3 regions of the Agromyces sp. NPDC060279 genome follow, and region 1 is predicted to be linked to each of the others. Evidence: predicted binding sites of a transcription regulator. Region 1 holds the regulator's gene; each other region holds the start of a gene.

Evidence for each region. Region 1 encodes LexA, which represses DNA repair genes until DNA is damaged. Its sites were predicted from a motif close to TCGAACANNTGTTCGA; they were not measured.
Region 2: the regulator LexA is predicted to act here: its motif matches at 2,794-2,809, upstream of ACFWE1_RS03485 (Rv2578c family radical SAM protein).
Region 3: the regulator LexA is predicted to act here: its motif matches at 3,799-3,814, upstream of ACFWE1_RS15095 (DUF222 domain-containing protein).

Annotation. Positions count from the first base shown of each region.
Region 1 is NZ_JBHXBK010000002.1:475,717-480,931, reverse strand. Features, by position in the region: gene hisH (imidazole glycerol phosphate synthase subunit HisH) at 1-140, opposite strand, end outside; gene hisB (imidazoleglycerol-phosphate dehydratase HisB) at 137-745, opposite strand; gene ACFWE1_RS10925 (histidinol-phosphate transaminase) at 748-1,848, opposite strand; gene ACFWE1_RS10920 (LysM peptidoglycan-binding domain-containing protein) at 1,909-2,274, opposite strand; gene lexA (transcriptional repressor LexA) at 2,530-3,219, shown strand; gene metE (5-methyltetrahydropteroyltriglutamate--homocysteine S-methyltransferase) at 3,300-5,215, opposite strand, start outside.
Region 2 is NZ_JBHXBK010000001.1:741,199-746,413, forward strand. Features, by position in the region: gene ACFWE1_RS03475 (hypothetical protein) at 1-190, opposite strand, end outside; gene ACFWE1_RS03480 (ATP-binding protein) at 187-1,557, opposite strand; gene ACFWE1_RS03485 (Rv2578c family radical SAM protein) at 1,655-2,785, opposite strand; gene ACFWE1_RS03490 (ABC-F family ATP-binding cassette domain-containing protein) at 2,902-4,587, opposite strand; gene ACFWE1_RS03495 (malate:quinone oxidoreductase) at 4,903-5,215, opposite strand, start outside.
Region 3 is NZ_JBHXBK010000006.1:97,676-102,890, forward strand. Features, by position in the region: gene ACFWE1_RS15070 (amidohydrolase) at 1-702, shown strand, start outside; gene ACFWE1_RS15075 (hypothetical protein) at 795-1,253, opposite strand; gene ACFWE1_RS15080 (GNAT family N-acetyltransferase) at 1,379-2,023, opposite strand; gene ACFWE1_RS15085 (NAD-dependent epimerase/dehydratase family protein) at 2,127-3,044, opposite strand; gene ACFWE1_RS15090 (winged helix-turn-helix transcriptional regulator) at 3,281-3,661, shown strand; gene ACFWE1_RS15095 (DUF222 domain-containing protein) at 3,846-5,215, shown strand, end outside.

The sequences.
Region 1 (5,215 bases):
ACGAGCCCGTCGGCCTCCATGACCGCCGCGCGGGCCGCGGTGACCTCGACGTCGGCCCCCGCCCGCTCGAGCGCCTTGGCCGCCGAGTGGACGTTGCCGGAGCCGTAGTCGAGGACGACGACGCGCCGGGTGCGGCTCACAGCGCGCCCTTCGTGGACGGGATGCCGACGACGAGCGGATCGAGCGCCTTGGCCTGCCGGAACGCCCGCGCGAACGCCTTGAACTCGGCCTCGGCGATGTGGTGCGGGTCGCGTCCGCCGAGCACGCGGACGTGCACGGTGAGGCCGGCGTTGAACGTGATGGCTTCGAAGACGTGGCGCACCATCGACCCCGTGAAGTGGCCGCCGATGAGGTGGAACTCGAAGCCCTCGGGCTCGCCCGTGTGCACGAGGTACGGCCGGCCCGAGATGTCGACGACGGCCTGCGCGAGCGCCTCGTCGAGCGGGACGAGCGCGTCGCCGTAGCGCGAGATGCCGCGCTTGTCGCCGAGCGCCTGGCGGATGGCCTGGCCGAGCACGATGCCCGTGTCCTCGACGGTGTGGTGCACGTCGATGTGCACGTCGCCGCTGGCGCGCACCGTGAGGTCGCTCAGCGAGTGCTTGGCGAAGGCGGTGAGCAGGTGGTCGTAGAACGGGACGCCCGTCTCGATGTCGCTCGTGCCGGTACCGTCGAGATCGATGGAGAGGTCGATGCTCGACTCGCTCGTCTCGCGCTGGACGCGGGCCGTGCGGTGCTGGTTCGCCATGGTCATGCTCCGATCCTATTCGCGGCGCTCGGCGCGAACAGCGCGATCGCCTCGAGGAACGCGGTCGTCTCCGCCTCCGTGCCCGCGCTCACCCGGAGGCTGCCGGGCAGGCCGATGTCGCGGATCAGGACGCCCCGCTCGAGGAGCGCCTGCCAGAGCGCCGCCGGCTCGTCGACGCCGCCGAACAGCACGAAGTTCGATCCGCTCCGGTAGGCGCGGAAGCCGAGCCGGCCGAGCTCGCGCACGATGCGGTCGCGCTGGCCGCGGATCTCGTCGACCATCGCGAGCATCTCGCCGCTGTGCGCGAGGGCGGCGAGGGCCGCGGCCTGGGTGAGGGCGGAGAGATGGTACGGGAGCCGCACGAGACGGAGGGCGTCGATCAGCGCCGGGTCGGCGGCGAGGTAGCCGACCCGCGCGCCCGCGAAGGCGAAGGCCTTGCTCATGGTGCGCGAGACGACGAGGCGCGGCCGGCCCTCGAGGAGCTCGAGGGCGCTCGGCGTGCCGGGGTCGGCGAACTCGAAGTAGGCCTCGTCGACGATCACGATGCCGCGGGCGGCATCGGCGACCGCGCGGATCGTGTCGAGCGAGACCGGAGTGCCGGTGGGGTTGTTCGGCGCGCAGAGGAAGACGACGTCGGGGTCGTGCTGCTCGATGGCCGCGACGGCCGTCTCGGCGCTCAACTCGTAGTCGGCGTCGCGCGGGGCGTCGACCCACTCCGTGCCGGTGCCGGAGGCGAGCAGCGAGTACATCGAATAGGTGGGCGAAAAGCCGAGCGCCCGGCGCCCGGGGCCGCCGAACGCCTGCAGCAGGTGCTGCAGCACTTCGTTCGAGCCGTTCGCCGCCCAGATCTGCTCGGGCGTGAGCCCGTGTCCGAGATAGCGGGCGAACGCCTCGCGCAGTTCCGTGAACTCCCGGTCGGGGTACCGGTTCAGCTGGAGGATGGCCGCCGCAACTCGCGCGACGATGTCGTGCGCCACATCCTCGGGAATCGGGTGCGTGTTCTCGTTCACGTTGAGCGCGACCGGAACGACCTTCTGCGGCGCTCCGTAGGGCGAACGCCCTCTGAGGTCATCGCGGATGGGCAGATCTTCGAAGCTCGTCACCACTTCATGCTAGTGATGCGCGGCACCCTGTGACGCCGTGGTGCGGCGGTGCCGGAGCGCTCAGTTCGCGGCGGGAAGCGCCAGGCGCTGGCCCGGCTCGACCACCGAGGAGTCGAGCCCGTTCAACCGGATGATGTCGTCGATGACCACGCGAGGATCGGCCCCGGGGTCGGTCGCCTCGGCGATCTCCCACAGGGTGTCGCCGGCGCCGACCGTGACGTATTCGAAGCTCGCGCCCGGGCCGACGGCGTCGTCGGCCGCTGCGACTCCTGCGCCGAGCACGCTCAGCGCCGCCCAGATGACGAGCGGGAGCGCCCCGAGGGACGTGAACACGACCCGACCGCGTCGGGTCAGTCGAAGCCGCGTGCGGGCACCTGCGAAGCCGTTCGCGGTGAACTCGGCACCGCTTGCGATCACTGCGCTCATCTCAACACCTCCAGGAGAATCGCACCCGGCCCTCGGCCGGGAGGGCCGGATGCGAAGCTGTGTTCCGAATCTATCTTCGATTGTTCGAATCTGCAAGCCGTTCTTCGAACATTGCGCCGCCTCGGATTCGCGACACACTCGAAGGAATGTTTGCCGCACCCGCGTTGCGCGGATACAGTTTCGAATGTCAGAACAGAGTCCATCAGGGACCACCGACATTCCGGTCGCAAGACCGCCGACGAGGGGCGTCAGCACGTGAGCACCGAGACCGAGGGCAGCAAACCGGCCGCACGTGCGCGCCGCCGCAAGAGCCTGAGCGCGAAGCAGATCTCGATCCTCGAGGTCATCCAGCGCTCCGTCGCGACGCGGGGCTATCCGCCGAGCATGCGCGAGATCGGCGACGCCGTGGGCCTGTCCTCGCTTTCGAGCGTCACCCACCAGCTGAACCAGCTCGAACTGGCCGGCTACCTGCGCCGCGACCCGAACCGTCCCCGCGCGCTCGAGGTGCTGATCGAGCTCCCCGGCAGCGACGAACGCCAGCCGAGCGAGGGCGAGCCGATCCCCGTCGGCGACGCGGCGATGGTGCCGCTCGTCGGCCGGATCGCCGCCGGCATCCCGATCACCGCCGAGCAGCAGATCGACGAGGTCTTCCCGCTCCCCCGTCAGCTCGTGGGCAAGGGCGAGCTGTTCATGCTGAAGGTCGTCGGCGACTCCATGGTCGACGCGGCCATCTGCGACGGCGACTGGGTCGTCGTGCGTTCGCAGCGCACCGCGGAGAACGGTGAGATCGTCGCGGCCATGCTCGACGAGGAGGCGACGGTGAAGGTCTTCCGGCAGCGCGACGGCCACACCTGGCTCCTCCCCCGCAACAGCGCCTTCGAGCCGATCCTGGGCGACGACGCCGAGGTGCTCGGCAAGGTCGTCGCGGTGCTCCGCGCGGTCTGACGCCGCCAGGCACGCGGAACGGCCCGGGATGCGAGGCATCCCGGGCCGTTCCTCGTCTCACGCCCGACGGGCGGACCCGCTCAGGCTCGGGCGAGCGACTCCCGCACCGAACGCGCCGCGCCGACGAGGTTGGCGAGCGAGGCGACGGTCTCGTCGTAGCCGCGCGTCTTCAGGCCGCAGTCCGGGTTCACCCAGAGCCGCGACGCCGGCACCTCCGCGACCGCGCGCTCCAGGAGCTCGCGGACCTCGTCCTCGCCGGGCACCCGGGGCGAGTGGATGTCGTACACGCCGGGGCCGACCCCGTGGTCGAAGCCGCTGCGGCCGAGGTCCTCGACCACCTCCATCCGGCTGCGCGCGGCCTCGATGCTCGTGACATCGGCATCCAGGCCCCGGATGGCGTCGATGACGACGCCGAACTCGGAGTAGCAGAGGTGGGTGTGCACCTGCGTCGCCGGCGCGGCCCCGCCCGTCGCAAGCCGGAACGCCCCGACCGACCAGTCGAGGTACGCGGGCTGCTCCGCGCGGCGCAGCGGCAGCAGCTCCCGAAGCGCGGGCTCGTCGACCTGGATGATCCGGATGCCGGCGGCCTCCAGGTCCGCGACCTCGTCGCGGAGCGCGAGTCCCACCTGGCGGGCGGTGTCGCCGAGCGGCTGATCGTCGCGCACGAACGACCAGGCCAGGATCGTGACGGGCCCCGTCAGCATCCCCTTCAGGTGCCGTTCGGTGAGCGACTGGGCGTAGGCCGACCAGCCCACGGTCATCGGTGCGGGGCGGGAGACGTCGCCCCAGAGGATCGAGGGCCGCGTGCAGCGCGAACCGTACGACTGCACCCAGCCGTGCTCGGTCACCGCGAAGCCGTCGAGCAGCTCGGCGAAGTACTGCACCATGTCGTTGCGCTCCGGCTCGCCGTGCACGAGCACGTCGAGGCCGAGCTCCTCCTGCAGGCGCACCACCCGCTCGATCTCCTGCTCGATGAGCGTGCGGTAGCCCGCCTCGTCGAGCTCGCCGCCGGCGAGCGCGGCCCGCGCCCGACGGAGCTCGCCCGTCTGCGGGAAGGAGCCGATCGTCGTCGTCGGCAGCTCCGGCAGCCCGAGGTCGCGCTGCGCCTCGACGCGGGCGTCGTAGTCGACGCGGGCGAAGTCGCCGTCGGAGAGGGCGGCGAGCCGCGCGCGCACCGCCGGTACCCGCACCCCGGGCGCGCCGGCGCGGTCGACGAGGGCGGCCGAGGCCTCCGCGAGCTCCGTCTCGATCGCCTGCCGCCCGTCCGCGAGCCCGCGCGCGAGCGTCGCGACCTGGGCGACCTTCTGATCGGCGAAGGCGAGCCAGCTCACGAGCCGCGGGTCGAGCCGCTGCTCGTCCGCGAGGTCGTGCGGCACGTGCTGGAGCGAGGTGGAGGTCGAGATCGCGAGCGAGCCGGCGAGCCCGTCGAGCGCCGCGGCGCGATCGAAGGCCGCCGCGAGGTCGCCCCGCCAGATGTTCCGCCCGTCGACGACGCCCGCGACGAGCGTCTTGTCCGCCAGGGCGGCCCGCGTGGCCCCGTCGAGTGCGCTCGGGAGCTCGCCGCGCACGACGTCGAGACCGATCGCTTCGACGGGCGTCGCGGCGAGCACGGCGAGTCCGTCGCCGATTCCCCCGTACGGGGTCGCGACGAAGAGCGCCGGGCGCCGCGCCGCGGCCCCGAGCACGGCGTACGCTCGCGCCGCTGCCTCGCGCAGACGCGCCGGACTCTCGTCGAGGCTCTCGCTCGCGAGGGCCGGCTCGTCGAGCTGCACCCACGCGGCGCCCGCCTCGGCGAGGCGCGCCAGGAGTTCGGCGTACACGGGGAGCAGCCGCTCCAGCTCATCGAGCGGCCGGAAGCCCTCCGGCGCCTCCGCGGCCGGCTTCGCGAGCGCGAGCAGCGTCACCGGTCCGACGAGCACCGGGCGGGTCAGCACGCCCTCCCCGAGCGCCTCCGCGAAGCGCGTCACGAGCCGCTCCGGGTGGGTGCCGAACGCCG
Region 2 (5,215 bases), on a different contig from region 1:
TCGCGGCCGCGACGAGGAGCAGGATGCCGAGGACCGCCGCGAATGGCGAGACGATCTCGGCGCGATGGGCGAAGGTCGACACGACGGAGATGGCGACGGCGGTGCCGGCGCCGATCGCGACGAGCGGGGCCGCCGTGCTGCCGCCGATCGGATCGGCCTCCTGTTGGGTGAGGCTGAATCTGCCGCTCATCGCTCCGTCCTCGGCATGGTGAGCACGATGGTGGTGCCGACGCCGGGTTTCGACCAGAGCCGCACCGTGCCGCCCTCGTGCTCGACCCGGGCTCGGATCGAGGTGCGCAGGCCGATGCGGTCGGCGGGGACGCGCGACTCGTCGAACCCGACGCCGGTGTCGATGACGGCGACGGTGAGCTCGTCGGCCCCTCCGCCGATCATGACCTCGGCCGAGGACACGCCGGCGTGCCGCACGACGTTCACGAGGCATTGGGCGACGGCGGAGTCGAGCGCGTCGAGCCGGGAGGGTGCGAGCTGGGCGAGCTGCGCCAGCGCACCGCTCACCCGCACCGCGAGGCCGCCGTTGCTCGCGGCCTCGTGCGCGGTCGGCAGCACCTGGGCGAATCCGCCGGGTGCCGTGCTCCGTGCGCCGTCGGCCGCTGCGCCCGTCTGGGGTTCGTTGCGCGCCCCGCTCGGGCCACCGCTCGGCGGCACCGCCGATGGCACGGCCGCCTCCGCCCGGTGGGCCGGCGAACTCGGCGCGAGCGCCTCGGCGGGCCCCGCGCCGGCTTCGGGCGCGTTGGCCGGAGCTCCGGCGGTGCCACTCCGTGCGCCGCCGCGCTCGGCGATCGAGGCCGCCCAGTCGGGCCCGATCGCGAGGCTCAGCTCGCGGTCGATCTCCTGGCGCAGACGGTCGTCGATCGTGCCGGAGCCGGCCTCGGCGACCCTGGTCAGGTGCTGCAGCGCGAGCTCGTTCAGCCGCACGGAGGCGCGGAGCGCGAAGTCCCGGCGCATGGCGGCGGCTGTCGGCTCCCCGCCTGCGGCCGGACCGGGCCGGGCGCGGCCGTTGAACCGCCGGTTGAGCCCGTCGAAGCCGCGGACGAGGACGACGATGGCGAGTGCGAACGCGGCGGCGAGGTTGGGGACCCACATCGTGCCGACCATCGCGGCACCGACGACCGTGGCGAGCTCGCCGAAGAGCCAGCCGGCACCGGCCCAGCCGATCGCCCACCAGGTGCCGCTGGCCGCCCCGCCGATGAGCACGAGGGCGACCCTCGGGAGCGCCGAGATGCTGTTGTTCGTCGTCTCGAAGGCGCCCGAGCCGCTCAGGATCGGCACGAGCAGGAACACGCTCGCCGTGCCGACTGCGAGCGCGAGGAGCGCGGTGAAGAGGTTCGGCCGCACGGCGTGCACCGCGAGCGCGGCGGCCTGCGCGGCGACGAGCCCCGCGCCGATCCAGCCGTTCGTCGCGCCCAGGTACAACCCGGCGAGGATGCCGATGGCGATGCCCACGGACAGGCAGACGAAGGCGGCGGCATGGCCTGCGTTGATGAGCGCCCGATGTTCGGCCGCGCGCGTCAATGGTGCGGGCAAGCCATGGGTCATCGCCGCACCTCCCGAACGCACCGCCGAGCGCAGGGAAAATCGACGGGCTGCAGCGAGAGTACCGCAGGGCGCGGGCGCGATGTCGCGCATCCGGGGCTCAGAACAGCGTGTCGCCGAGCGGAGTCGGAAGCGCCGCCGCGCCGCCCGCCGACGAGGCTCCGGCGAACTGCGGACCGGCGAAGCGACCGGGCACGCCGTGCCCGGCGGCGGCGGACGCAGAACGAGCCGCCGCCAAGGCGGAGGAGCGCACGCCCCCGGTGACCGGGTCTTCGCTGCCGTAGCGCAATCCGTGCGCGCGGATCATCGGCCTGATGCGCGCCGTGAGCCACTGCCGGTACGCCTTCGGCGCGTAGCTGTTCGTGCCGTAGTACATCGAACGGTACTTCGGCACGAGCTCGGGGTGGTGCGCCTCGAGCCACTGCATGAACCAGGGCTTGACTCCGGGCCGGAGGTGCAGCGCCCCGTGCAGTACCGAGGTGGCCCCGGCCGCCTTGATCTGCCGCAGCGCCTCGTCGAGGTGGGCCCGGGTGTCGGTGAGGTCGGGCAGGATCGGCATGAGGAACACGGTGCAGTCGAAGCCCGCCTCGCGGATCGCCGTGACCGTGGCCAGCCTCGCCTTCGTGCTGGGTGTGCCGGGCTCGACGGCCTGCTGCAGCTCGTGGTCGTACACGGCGATCGACATCGCGAGGTCGACGGGGACCCGTTCGGCGGCGCGGGCGAGCAGCGGCAGATCGCGGCGCAGCAGCGTGCCCTTCGTCAGCACGCTGATCGGGGTGCCGCTGTCGGCGAGCGCCTCGATGATGCCCGGCATGAGCTCGTAGCGCCCCTCGGCCCGTTGATAGGGATCGGTGTTCGTGCCGAGGGCGACCGGCTCGTGCCGCCAGGAGGGCCGCGCCAGCTCTTTGCGCAGCACCTCGGCGACGTTCACCTTGACGACGATCTGCCGGTCGAAGTCGTCGCCGGCGTCGAGATCGAGGTAGGTGTGCGTCGGCCTCGCGAAGCAGTAGACGCACGCGTGCGAGCAGCCGCGGTAGGGATTGATGGTCCACCCGAACGGCATCGACGACGACCCCGGCACCTTGTTCAGCGCGGACTTCGCGAGCACCTCGTGGAAGGTCACCCCCGCGAACTCGGGCGTCTGCACCGATCGCACGAGGCTGCTCAGTTTGGCGAGCCCCGGCAGCGTCGAGCCCTGCTCGACCTCGAGTTCCTGCCCGCTCCACCGCATGCTCATATTCGAACATACCTTCGATACATCCGCAACCCGCCCACCCAACCCAGGGTTGCCCGACTTTCATGAAAGTCGGGCAACCCTGGGGTGGAGGCGGGTGGGGCGCCGCGCCGTCAGGCGGCGGTGCGGGCGAGCGGGCGGCCGGCGGCGAGCCGCAGCTCCTCCCCCGCCCAGCGCCGGCGCATCCAGCGGTCATGGCTCGCGATGAGCACGGCCCCCGGATACCCGCCGAGCGCCGCCTCGAGTTCCGTCGCGAGCGCGAGCGAGAGGTGGTTCGTCGGCTCGTCGAGCAGGAACACGTGCGGCGGCTTCGCGATCACGAGGGCGAGCGCGAGCCGCCGCTGCTGCCCGACGGACAGGCCGCCGAGCGGACGGTCCAGGTCCCGCCTGGGCATGAGACCGAGGCTCGGCAGCGGCACGAGCGCCGCGCGCTGCTCCCCCAGCACCCGCTCGTAGAGCGCCCGCGGCGAGGCATCCGGGTCCTCGAAACGGACGTCCTGCTCGAGGAGTCCGACCCGGAGCCCACGGCGACGGCGCACCGTGCCGGCGTCCGGTGCGATGCGACCGGCGAGCAGGCCGAGCAGCGTCGACTTGCCGGCGCCGTTCGCCCCGGTGATCAGCACCCGGTCGAGCGCCTCCACCCGGAAGGTCTCGAGCCGCAGCCGCTCGCCGACCGCCGCCCCGGCGAGCTGGATGAGCGGTCCGCCCTCCTCGCCGAGCGCCTGGGCTCCGGTCGGGATGCCGGTGAACTCCAGCGCGGCGGGCGGCTTGCGCAGCTGCTCGCGCTCGAGCGTCTCGAGCCGGAGCTCCGCATTGTGCACCCGCCGCGCGATCGCCTGATCGGTGCGCCCCTGCTTGAACTTGGTGATGAACTTGTCGTTGTCGCTCGGGCCCCTCCGGTGCGACACGTTCCGCGCGGTCTCGCGCACGGCCTCGCGGAGCGCCCGCAGCTCGCCCTGCTCCGCCTCGTACTGCCGCTGCCAACGCGCTCGCGCGTCGGCCTTGGCCTCGAGGTACTCGCTGAACGAGCCGCCGAAGACCGTGCCGCCCGAGGCATCGAGCGGCACGCCGGCGGCGGACTGCGCCGGGTCGAGGTCGAGCAGGCCCGTCGCGACCCGGTCGAGGAACTCCCGGTCGTGGCTGGCGAAGACGACCGGGCCCCGCCAGGCACGCAGGCGCGCCTCCAGGAACTCGGCCGCGGCGTCGTCGAGGTGGTTCGTCGGCTCGTCGAGCAGCAGCGCGTCGGGTGCGCCGAGCAGCAGCGCCGCGAGGGCGAAGCGGCTGCGCTGCCCTCCCGACATCTCGCCGATGCGGCGGTCGAGGCCGATGCCGGACACGCCGAGCCCGTCGAGGAGCTCGTCGCGCCGGGCCTCGACCGACCAGACCTCGGCCCGTTCGGCCGCATCGAGCGCGGCGGCGTAGCGCTCCTCGGCCTCCGGCGTGGCCTCGACGAGCGCCGCGGCCGCGGCATCCAGCTCGCGCTCGATGCCGCGCACCTCGGCGATGCGCGCCTCGATGACGTCGTCGATGCGCTCGTCGTCGGCGAAGGGCAGCTCCTGCAGGAGGAGCCCGATCCGGGCCGGGCGGGTGAGTCGGCCGTCGGCCTGCAGCCGCGCGGGCGCCTCGCCGGCGAGCACCCGCAGCAGGGCGGACTTGCCGACGCCGTTCTCGCCGATGAGGCCGAGCCGCTGCCCGGGAGAGACGGTGAAGTCGAGATCGCGCAGCACGTCGCGATCCGCGTAGCCGGCCGAGAGGTGCTCGGCGCGGAGATAGGAGTTGGTGGAGTGATGGACGGTCAAGGGGGACCCCCGTTCGCGAAGATGCCCGGGGTCGCCGCTGACGCGGCGGCGACACCGCACGCGCGTCGGCGCGGTGCGGCGATCGGCGCGGTGCGGACGCGTCGACCCCGGGACGAAGGGATGACTCCCGCCGGGCATCTGCCGAGACAGTGGGGGTGCGCGAGACGCTGTCGCGATCAACGAAAAGAGCACACCCGATGTCGACGGCGCCTCAGGCGCGGGACGAAGGGATGTGCTCAGATCATTGCGGGTCGAGGCTAGCAGGCTCGACCCGCACGGCGCAAGACGCAGTCGGGGTGGCGGGCGCGGCGACGCTCAGGCGCTGAGGTGCAGCGCCTTCGCCGTCGCCGCGAGGCTGGCGGCGGCGACCTCGGGGTCGTCCGACAGCCGGGTGCCGTAGCTCGGCACCATCTCGCGGATCTTCGGCTCCCACTCGGCCATGCGCTCGGGGAAGCAGCGCCCGAGCAGGTCGAGCATGATCGGCGCGGCGGTCGAGGCGCCGGGCGAGGCGCCGAGCAGGCCGGCGATCGTGCCGTCGGCGCCCGTGATGACCTCGGTGCCGAACTGCAGCACGCCGCCCTTCGCGCCGTCCTTCTTCATGACCTGCACGCGCTGACCGGCCGTGATG
Region 3 (5,215 bases), on a different contig from region 1:
TCGGGCATCTCCTTCGTGCCGCCGGAGCTCCTGAACGAGGCCGCGCCCCGTCTCGACGAGCTCGGCTTCCAGCTGCACTTCCACGCGATCGGCGACCGGGCGGTGCGCGAGTGCCTCGACGCCGTCGAGCACGCGATCGCCCGCAACGGCCGGAACGACCACCGGCACCACATCGCCCACCTGCAGGTGGTGCATCCGGACGACGTGCCGCGCTTCCGTGAGCTCGGCGTGGTGGCGAACATGCAGTCGCTGTGGGCGGCGCTCGAGCCGCAGATGGTGGAGCTGACGCTGCCGTTCCTCGGTTCGCCGCGGGATGCCTGGCAGTACCCCTTCGGCGACCTGCTGCGCTCCGGGGCGGTGCTCGCGGCCGGCAGCGATTGGTCGGTGTCGACGCCGAACCCGCTGGCGGCCATCCACGTCGCGGTGAACCGGGTGTCGGCGCCGGGCGAGGAGGAGGGCGAGTACCCGCCGTTCCTGCCCGAGCAGGCGATCGATCTCGCGACCTCGCTCACCGCGTACACTGCGGGCTCGGCCTTCGTGAACCATCTCGACGAGACCGGCACGATCGCCGTCGGCAAGCTCGCCGACTTCGCCCTGCTCGACCGGGATCCCTTCGCCGGACCGGCCGGAGAGATCGGCGCGACGCGGGTGCTGCAGACCTTCGTCGACGGCGAGCGGGTGCACGCGGCCGTGGACGCCTGAGGCCCATTCCTCGGACGACGACGGCCCGCCCCGATCGGGGCGGGCCGTCGTGCTGCGCCGGGTTCGCGGCGCGCGGGTTCAGCCGAGGCGCGTCAGCCGGCGCAGACGGTGCCGAGCTCGGTGACCGACTCCTGCAGCGAGGTGATGTGCTCGCTCATGGCCGAGATGTCGGCGTTGGCCGGGTCGGCGACCATGCCGTCGAGGTAGACGACGTACTCGTCGAGCGCGACGGCGGCCTGGTCGGCAGCGGCCTTGACCTCGGGGTTGCCGACCTTGGCGGCGGTCTCCGAGACGGTGCCCGACGCCTCCTTGAGTGCAGCGAGCGCCGCAGCGGGGTCGCTGGAGTCGACCGAGCTCAGGCTCGAGAGCTCCTGCAGCGCGGTCTGCACGTCGGTGCACGCCTCCTGCTTGGTCTGCTCGGCCGCGGGCGCCTCGGCCTGCTTCTCTGCCTTCGCGGCGGTGCCCTCGGCGTTGCCGCCTGAGGCGCAGCCGGCGAGCAGCAGGGCCATCGCGGCGAACGAGACGGCGGCGATCTTACGGGTTGCGGTCATGATGGTTCTGGTTCCCTCCGGTTCCCGGGTCGGTCCCGGTCCCCCGCGGACCATCCAAGCAGCAGAGCGCGCTCCCCCCAAATGGGGAGGGGTGCCCACCGGTCTCGTACCCGGGCGTCCGGGGCTCACGCCAGCAGGAACGGGCGCGCCGCTTCGAGTCCGTGCACCTCGAGCTCCCACTCGGGACGCCGGAACTCGGAGGCCTCCAGCCGCAGCCGCACCTCGTCCTCCACCACACCAGGCTTCGGCGAGCGCCGCGTGACGCCGTTCTCGCGGTAGCCGAGCTTCCTCGAGACGGCGAGCGAGGGCGAGTTCCACTCGTACGCCTCCGACTCAGCGACCGTCGCGCCGAGGTGGTCGAACGCGAACATGAGCAGGGCCGCGCGCATCTCGGTGCCGAGCCCCACGCCCTGCCGGGAGCGGGTCAACCACGACCCGCTCGACACCGTGCGCAGCGCGGCGAAGTCCGCCACCCGCAGGTCCTGCACACCGATCGGGCGGCCGTCCTCGAGCACCGCGAAGAGGAGGTTCCACTCGTCGGGGGCGACGCCCGCGCGCTCGCGCCAGACGAACCGCGCGAGATTCGGCAGCAGCTCCTCGCGCGGCGCGTCGGTCCACGGGATGCCGAACGGGGTGCGCTCCGAGTCATGGACCCCGTCGAGTGCCGCCTGGGCGAGGCCCGGGAGATCGGCGTCCCGCACCGGTCGCAACTCGAGCCGCGGCGTGCGCAGCCGGAGCCGGAAGACGGGCCAGACGTCGAGGAGTTCCATCCGTCGACGATACCGGCGGGGTGCCGGGCGAGCGGCGCCTGCATGGCGCTTCGTCGTGCTGAGCCTCCTCGTCACTGAGCCTCCTCGTCACTGAGCCTCCTCGTCACTGAGCTCCGGCGTCACCTGGCTTCGTCATCACCGGTTCGTCGTTCCCGGTTCGTCGTTCCCAGGCTTCGTCGCCGAACACCTCCTCGAGCACGCTGCGGTGCGCGGGCTGCCAGCCGAGCGCACGCGCCTTCTCGCCGAGCGCGCGCTGGTCGAGCAGCAGGGCGTCGGCGAAGGGGGTGCCGAGCCGTGCGCGCGTCTCCTCGACCGACTCCTCGACCAGGGCGGTCGCCCGCCCCGCGGCAACGGTCGCTTCGCCGATCGCCCGCACGGTCTGCGGCCGGCCGTCGACCGCGATGAGCCGTCCCTGCTCCTGCGGGTGCTCGACGGCGATGCGGTAGAGCCGCGCCAGGTCGCCCCGGTGCACGAGGCTCCAGTGCTGTCGACCGTCGCCCACGAGCCGGACCCGTCCATCCGGCCCCGGCGTCGTGAGCAGTTCGGGAATCCCTCCGGCGCCGTAGACGACGCCCGGTGCGATGATCGTCGCGGAGACGGGTCCCGCGAGGAGCCGCTCTTCGAGGGGCACCCGCCACGCCACGATCTCCGGCGGGTCGAGCGGTCCGTCGTCCTGCAGGGTCGCACCCGAACCGTACTCCCAGATCCCGCTCGTGTGCACGAATCGCCGCCCGGTCGCCGCGAACTCGGCCCCGACGGCCTCGAGCACGGCAGCGTCGAACTCGGCCGCGCCACTCGCCGGCGCGGCGGTGTGGATCGCGGCGTCGGCCTCGGCGAGCTCGGCGCCGAACCAGCTGGCGTCCGTCACCTCACCGAGCCGAGCGACGGCGCCTCGTGCTGCGACCGCCCGAGCCGACTGCTCGCTCCGGACGATCGCTCGCACCTCGTGTCCAGCCTCGACGAGCTCGTCGAGCACCGCCGAGCCGATGGTCCCGGTTGCCCCGGTCAGTAGGATTCTCATGTCGGCAACGCTATGGATGCACCGCCGGTTACTTCAACGGAACTTCCCTCGGGGAAACCACGACGCCGGACGGGACGCCGCCCATGCCTCAACCGAACGCACACCCTGCCGCCGCCGGTGCTGCCTCCGCCACGGTCTCTGCCTCTGCGTACGTCTCCGCCTCCGGCGCCTCTGCCTCTGCCTCCGCCTCTGACTCTGCCGCCGCCTCTGCTCCCGCCTCCGAGGAGCCGCGCGACGTGCTCGCCCCGGACTGCCCGAGCCGAGTGGTGTTCGAGCGGATCGGCGAGCGTTGGACCATGTTCGTGCTGCTCGCGCTCGAACGGGGCGGCACCTTGCGCTTCGGCGAGCTCCGCGAGCGGGTCGGCCGTGTCACTCCGAAGGTGCTCACCGAGACGCTGCGCGCGCTCGAGGCTGACGGCCTGATCGTGCGCCGAGCGTTCCGCGATTCTCCCCCGCGAGTCGAGTACTCGCTCACGGAGCTCGGCACCTCCCTGCTCGACCCGATTCGGGCGATGCGCGAGTGGGCGGAGGCGCATGTCCCCGAAGTGCTCGCGGCTCGCGATCGAGCAGCTGACGCCGAGCGGCAGTCACACCGCGTCTCAACAATTCGTACATAAGTTCGAATTTCACTCCTTCTCTTCCAGCCCTCAGCCTCTGGCCACTCGTCGATTCGACGTCACCTCGATGCTCCGCCTTGCCGAGTAATCCAGAGCGTACTCGAGCGCAGCGACCGCGTTCGGAGTTTATCCACAAGTCGAACATTTCTTCGAATTAACTGCGGAATCGGGCCACAATAGGGGCATGCACTCCACGACCGCCGTCACCCCCTTCGCCGACGCCGCCGCCGACGCGGTCGCGACCTGGGTCGGCGCGCTGGCCGGGGCGGCGAACGGCGTCGACGCCGAAGTGCACGCGATGAGCGGAGCGGGGCTGGTCCGCACGGTCGAAGCACTCGCCAGAGCGGCGCGCGCCCTCGAGGCCCTGCAGGCTCGGTGCGCGGCCGAGCTCGCCGACCGTTCGTGCGGAGAGGTCGACGCCGACCTCGCCCGCGAGCACGGGTTCCCGAACGCCGCCAAGCTCCTCACTGCCGCCGGCGGAGGCCGAAGCATCGACGCGGTCCGCCTCATCGAGGTCGGTCGGGCCATCTCCGCCAGGCGCAGCTTCTTCGACGAGGAGCTCCCGGCGAAGCGCCCGCTCGTCGCTGCGGCGATGCACCGCGGCGAACTCTGCGTGGATGCGGCCGGCGTCATCGTCCGATTCCTCGATCGCATCGCCCTCCGATGCGAGCCCGAGGCGATGGCGTCCGCCGAAACCCTGCTCGTCGAGCGTGCGCCCGTCGTCGGCATCGACGGCCTGCACGCCCTCATCAAGCGACTCGAGGCGCACCTCGACCCCGACGGAGTGCAGCCGCGCGAAGACGAGCTGCGCGCTCGACGCTCGCTCTCGATCCGCGAAGACCGTTTCGGCATGGTGCTCGTGCGCGGGGCGTTCGACCCCGAGAGCGGAGCCGCGATCAAGACCGCGGTCGATGCGCTCGTCGGCGCCGCACTGCGCGCCGGGCGAGGCGGCAACCGCACCGAGGCCCGCGGCAGCGGTCACGACCCCGTTGGCCGCGCCTCCGTCGACCCGCTGTTCCGCGAAGACCGCTCGATCGCGCAGCTCAACGCCGACGCGCTCGCCGATCTCGCCCGGCACGCCCTCGGCTGCGGCGACGCGCCGACCGCGCTGCGTCGCGTGACCGTCGTCGCCAGGGTCGACGCCGAAGCGCTGACCACCGGCGAGGGGCACGCGACGATCGACGGCATCGATCAGCCGGTCTCGATCGCGACCGCCCGGGCTCTGGCCCTGAGCGCGGGCATCAGCCCGCTCCTCCTCGGCGAGGGCCGCGCACGACTCGATCTGGGCCGCGCGGCCCGACTCTTCAGCACTGAGCAGAAACTCGTCCTCGTCGACCGCGACGGCGGCTGCGCCTGGCCGGGATGCCTCAGGCCGCCGGGCTACGCCGAGGCGCACCACATCGCGTGGTGGCAGCGCGACGAGGGGCGCACCGATACCGGCAACGGCATCATGCTGTGCAGCCACCACCACCATCGGGTCCACCGCGACGGCTGGCGCATCCACGTGCACGACGACCGCAGTTGGTTCGTCCCGCCGGCGCATCTCGATCCGCA